Regions from separate parts of the Colwellia aquaemaris genome, predicted to be linked through region 1. Evidence: predicted binding sites of a transcription regulator. Region 1 holds the regulator's gene; the other holds the start of a gene.
What was found. Region 1 encodes FNR, which switches genes on or off when oxygen is low (the NO sensors DNR and NnrR bind a similar motif). Its sites were predicted from a motif close to TTGATCTAGATCAA; they were not measured.
Positions count from the first base shown of each region.

Region 2: the regulator FNR is predicted to act here: its motif matches at 1,467-1,480, upstream of tehB (tellurite resistance methyltransferase TehB).

Region 1 is NZ_BAAJLV010000004.1:191,237-194,438, reverse strand. It holds gene uspE (universal stress protein UspE) at 1-828, opposite strand, end outside; gene fnr (fumarate/nitrate reduction transcriptional regulator Fnr) at 999-1,718, opposite strand; gene AC27HL_RS12750 (sulfite exporter TauE/SafE family protein) at 1,770-2,432, opposite strand; gene ccoS (cbb3-type cytochrome oxidase assembly protein CcoS) at 2,444-2,692, opposite strand; gene AC27HL_RS12740 (heavy metal translocating P-type ATPase) at 2,689-3,202, opposite strand, start outside.
Region 2 is NZ_BAAJLV010000005.1:224,400-227,601, forward strand. It holds gene AC27HL_RS15235 (GFA family protein) at 1-178, opposite strand, end outside; gene AC27HL_RS15240 (hypothetical protein) at 319-591, opposite strand; gene tehB (tellurite resistance methyltransferase TehB) at 821-1,387, opposite strand; gene AC27HL_RS15250 (DEAD/DEAH box helicase) at 1,629-2,918, opposite strand; gene AC27HL_RS15255 (endonuclease/exonuclease/phosphatase family protein) at 3,014-3,202, opposite strand, start outside.

The DNA.
Region 1 (3,202 bases):
TGATAAGCCGGTTCGGCCTACGGTACCCAAAATAACTAACTCGGCGTCTAGGGTGTCCGCCACACTTTGAATAACGTCTTCAGGCAAACCTTCTTTTATATGGGTGTTTTCTTCAGCAATGTTAAACGCGCTTGCATGCGCTTTCATGGCATTCTCATGATGTTTTTGCATTGAACGGTTGTAATCGCTGGCATTGAACTCTGGAATTTCAATGGCAATATTAACTGGCGTGCCGGGAAAAGAGTTAACTAAGTGTAAGTTGGCTTTCATCACTTTTGTTAGTTGTTTAGCTTCAGCAGTAATTTTGTCATTAAGTGAACTGTGCTCTTCTTCGTCACTACCAATATTTAGCGCTGCTACTATGTTGCCATTGTCAGGCCATAAATGTTCTTTTACTAACAACACAGGGCAAGGGCACTTACGCAAAAGATGCCAGTCAGTTGGTGTAAAAATTACCGACTTTAACTTATCGTGCTGGTGCGTCCCTTTAATCACTATGTCGTAGCCATTTTTTAATACTTGCTCAATAATTTGCTCGAATGGACGGTTATGCCATATCACACGACAATCTACGTTTAAGCCATGTAAATCGAGCTCTGCAAGTAATGTTTGTAGCCATTGGGTTCTGTCATTGATAACGGATTGACGCATGGCCTCACGTTCATCACTTGATAACATAGTAGTCATTTCATAAGAAAAATCGTATATGGTCAAAAATGCAGTAATGTTAGCGCCAGTTTTACGGGCTAATTCTATAGCACGCTTTAGCGCTTTTTGATCTTCTGTTGTTGGATCAACAATAGCGAGTATTTTTTGATACTTATCCATATCTAATTCCTTTATCAATTATCTGCTGTAGCTATAACAATAGAATAGTTTGAAACAATAATAGTTGTTTTAAATCAATTTATTATCGTATCAAATATAAACAACATTTCACGCTAAGCATAGCGTGAAATGTTTAAATAAGGAAGTTTAAGGTAATGTAAGGAAGGAGATTAAAGTGCCGCGCACTCGTTTAATTTGTCGATATCAAGAATAGTTATTAACTTGCCGTCAACCTGAATTAAACCATTTTTGTGAAAACGGTTAAGTAAACGACTGATAGTTTCAACCGTTAAGCCAATATAGTTACCAATATCGCTACGGGTCATTGATAAACGAAACTCAGATGCAGATAAGCCACGAGCATGGTAGCGACTACTTAATGTGCTAATAAACGTTGCTAAGCGTTGTTCGGCATTTTTACGGTTAAGTAGCGTTAGCATTTCTTGATCACCGCGAATTTCCGTACTCATCATACGTAAAATTTGCTTTTTCAATTTTGGCATGCTGTTAGACAAGCTATCCAGCGTGTTGTAAGGAATTTCACATACCATAGAGGTTTCAAGTGCTTTAGCAAAGCTTGGATGCTCAGCATTAGCGATAGCGTCAAAACCCAATAAGTCACCGGCTAAATGAAAACCGGTAATTTGCTCTTCACCTTGCTCGTTGACCGTATAAGTTTTAAAAGTACCAGAACGAATAGCGTAAAGTGCATGCATAGGTTGACCATCATTGAAGATCTGCTCGCCTTTATGAATAGGGCGCTTACGATCAATAATATTATCTAACGTATCTAGCTCTTTATCATTTAGGGAAAACGGCAGACATAGCTCGCTAATACTACAGTTTTGGCAGTGAATATGTTGCTGACCTGTACACGATTTATTACTCATAGTAACCTATATAAATTTTGCATTTTAATGATTAGGATCATATTAGATGCGTTATAGATATGCAATAAGTATAGTATAAATACCGTATAAAATCAGTAAAACGGCGGCTGACTTTCTAAAGAGAGCGTTACCTAATAGGGACTTGACGCTAATTGTCCCTAAAGATACTGACAGCAAAGCAGGTAAAGTGCCAAGTCCAAAGAAAAACATAATTAGTGCACCATTAATTGCGTTTGCACTGGCCAACGACCAAGTTAATGTTGAATAAACTAAGCCACAAGGCAGCCAGCCCCATAACGCGCCTAATGCAAAAGCACTGCGATTGTTTTTAATAGGAATAAATTTTTTCGTATTTGGCGATATATACTGCCAGAGCTTTTTACCTAAATGCTCAATATGGCTTAACCACATTAGCCATTGTCCTAAATAAAGGCCGAGTAAAATTAAAAATATGCCCGCAATTGATTTTAGTGCAACAACAGGAAAGCCAATACTTTTTGCCGCCATTGAACTGGTAAGTGCTACTAAGCCACCAATTAAACTATAAGAAACAATTCTGCCAAGGTTATAGGAAAATACTATACGGTATTTTTTATTCTCAGCCGTTTGGGAAATGGCCGTGGTGAGCATAGTGCTAATGCCGCCGCACATAACGATGCAATGACCTGAGCCCAATAAGCCGATAATAAAGGCAGAAAAGTAATCGAGGTTCATGGCTTTAGTTATTACTTGTTTGTGACATTATTCTTGCCGTCAAGTTTGGAGGTAGTTTTAACATCAGTTTGATTGTTAGCTGACTCCGATTTTTGTTGTGCGTTATTCTCTTTTTTATCATTGGCGTCATCAAACAAAATACTCATACCTTGTTTTTCAAGATCATCAAATTGCTCGGTTTTAACCGCCCAAAAGAAAATATAAATACCTATTGCGGTGAGTAAAATAGCAATGGGGATTAATACATAAATTACGCTCATTTTTTTAATAGCCTTAAAGAATTACTTACCACTAAAATTGAACTAGCCGACATGCCTATTACTGCCATATATGGTGCAATATAGCCCATAACCGCCAATGGTAAAACGATGGCATTGTACCCAAACGCCCAAAGATAATTTTGTTTTACAATTACAGTTGTGCGTTCAGATACTTCTCTTAAGGTTTTAACACAGGCAAGTTTATTGTTGAGCAATATAACATCGGCGCCATTTTTCGCAATATCGGTACCGCTACCCATAGCAATTGATAGGTGTGCGGCTCCTAATACTGGCGTATCATTTACACCATCGCCAATCATGGCAACATTATGTGATAATTGCTGTTGCTTAATCGCGTTTACTTTGTCTTGTGCTGATAAATTCGCTTGTACTTGGCTTAAGTGTAATTGTGATTGTATTGCGTTACAGCCCGGCTTATGGTCGCCAGAAAGCATAAGGGTTTTCATATTGGAAGTATGAAGAAAGTCAACCAATGGCTTCGCATCGCTG
Region 2 (3,202 bases), on a different contig from region 1:
CTGGAGAAGATTCATAGAATTTAATAAATTTATCACCTTGGATCGTTTTCCAACTTTCAGTGGTAATTTTTGCTCTAGTTCTAAACGCTGAAGCGTGTAATTTACGACACATACTACAATGACAATTTAGTACATCTTCAAATTCACCATCAATTTCATATTGAACTTGATTACACAAGCAACTCCCTTTGTTTATCACAATACTCTCCTTATGTTTCAACGCCTCTTTATGAGGCAAATAATTGTTGGCTGAAATAAGCGACGCAGGAGCAAAAGCCAACAGTTTTTTGTCCCCCTTGAACAACTTGTTATTTGTATTCAATCACTTGCATGTATTGCGCAACGATAAGCTGAACCAAAGCACACTACAACAAGTGAAGCTAAAGTTATATATAAATTATGTTCAGCAAGAGGCTCAGGGTTATTAATACGCACATAATAAGCAATAGGAGCACTTATAACCAATGAAACTGAAATAAGTGAACCCAACCCAATAACTATACATTTCTTCGTAGTGGGATTATATTTTTCACAGTATGCTTCAGCGATTTTCATGGTAAGCAAAGTAATGCCAACTAAAATTATTTCCATATACTCTCAACTCGACAATACACATAACAGCTTATTATGTATGCGTCTGACTAATAACGGCCACTGCGATATTCAATAAGTTACCAGATATTATATGAAACTCAATCTCTTAAATGTTTCTGTCATGATATTTGTCGAGCAATGAATGTAATTACTGAGAAGTCTCACTAATATACAATGTAGATTTCGATATATCGCTAAGTAAAACGTATTGAACCACTTAAATTGCTTAGCTAGGCTTTTTCGCTAGCATAGTTGCAAACTGTAGTTTTGCGCCGTTGTGCATAGTACCAACATCTTCATTATATTTGATCATTTCCCAGCCTTGATACGCTTCGCGCAGCTGCCCTACTTTTAAGGTAAATGGGAATGGTGCTGGGCATGGATGCTGCTCAGTATTCATAGCACAAACAATGAGGTTATAACCACCAGGTAAAGTAGAATTCTGCATGTCAGCAATAACGGCTTCAACGCGAGACGGCTCAATAAACATTAGGGTGACGGTACAAGAAATAAAGCCGTAATTTTCGCTAAGATTGGCATTGTTAATATCGTATATTTTCGCTTTAACATTGTTAAAACCTTGCTCATTAATAATGCTTTTTAGCATATCAATAGCGCTAGGGTTAGCGTCTATGCCTGTAACATTATAACCGTGTTGACCAAGGTAGATGGCATTACGACCGTTTGAGCAGCCCATATCTAGGGTATCGCACGGTTTTATAATTTTGCAGGCTTCAACAACTTCGCTGTGGGCAGGATTTAAGCCGTAACGGCTATTTAGATCAACTATCATGGTGGCTACTTAGGTTTTGGTAAAAGGACAATTATATTACTACTAACCTTGCCTTTTTGAATCTGAATAGGCCCACTAGTTGACCTTAGTCAACTAGAACTATATAGAACTATAGTTAGCATTATTGGTAACCTATTTAATAAGGGCTTTTAAGCCTCACCATAACCTTTATTTAAAATGAACGAGTATTGCCTTTTCTAGTTTGAACTCTCGCACAACCACATATTTTACCAAAAACAACTTATGAATTATTCAACCAAATATCGGCATTTATTGTGGTTTTATTTTTACCTTTTTTCTTGCCTGTGCCCGCAGGTTTTGCTTTTGGTTTGCTTGCCTCTATATGCGCCTGGGTGATAATTTCATCAACCTCAAACCCAACAACTTGTTCGCGTTCAAGTCTTATTTTGTTTTTCTTTTCGATAACTTTAAAGTGGTGATAATCTTTATAATCGATAAGTGATATAGCTAAACCCACTTCACCGGCACGACCGCTTCGGCCAATGCGGTGCATGTAGTCTGCAGGGCTTCTTGGTAAGTCGAAATTTATTACCACTGGCAGTTTTTCAATATCAAGCCCGCGAGCGGCAATGTCTGTGGCAATTAGTACATCTATTTCACCTGATTTAAATCCATCGAGCACTCTGTTACGAGCGCCCTGTCCTTTGTCACCATGAAATACTTCTGCAATAATACCGCGCTTTGACAGCTTTTTAGCTAAATGATTGCAGTTGTTTTTTGCGTTAACAAAAACAAGTGCTTGTCGCCATTGCTGTTGCTTGATCATATCTGCAAGTACCGCGGTTTTCTCACCTTTATTAACAGTAAAAACACGCTGTACTAAGGTACTAGCTTCAGCACTTTGTAATTGTATTTCAACAGGCTCGTTCAGTAGTTCTTGCGTTAATACTTGTACTTGCTCAGGGAAAGTTGCCGAAAACAATAAAGTTTGTTTTTGCTTAGGTAATAACGACAATATTTCTGATAATTCTTCTGTGAAACCCAAGCTTAGCATGCGGTCGGCTTCGTCAAGTACTAAGGTTTTCACCTTGTTAAGTTTAATGGCGTTACTAGAAACTAAATCAAGTAACCGACCCGGTGTTGCCACTAAAATATCAGTGCCGCCGCGTAATGCCAGCATTTGCGTATTAGCCGAAACGCCACCAAATACAACGGTGGTTTTTATTTCACCGTTAAAATGTACTGCATAAGATTTTATGCTATCTGCCACTTGTTTCGCGAGTTCTCGTGTTGGTACTAAAATTAAACCCGATACAAAGTTGCCTTGTTGATTATTGCTTTTTGTTAGCGTGCTTTTTGCTAGCTGCTGTAACATTGGCAAGGCAAAAGCGGCTGTTTTACCTGAGCCAGTATTTGCCCCCGCAATTAAATCTTCACCTTGCAATATACTTGGAATGGCTTGTGCCTGAATTGGAGTTGGCGTTTTGTATTCTAATTCAGCTAGTCGATCCAATATCGGGGAAATAAGGCAAAGCTGTTCAAAGTTAGTTGGCATAGTAGCAGAAGTCATTAATATTAAGGTTCAAAGCAGATACAAATAGCCAACTATTTTAGCCTATTTGTGGTTAGTTGGGTTAGTAAAATCTATTGGCAGTAGCGCCATTATTAAGATCTTAAGGTTAACGTTACGCTAACAATACCATGGTCGGTGCTTTCACCATCACGATCAAAAATAGGGTTAATAAGGTGGCGATCGTAGGTTTGGTGCTCACTCACTTGATAAAGACTGTCGTGATAGCTAGCATCAAATTCACAAGACAATAAAATGTAATCGAGAATCGAGTTTGTTGAGCC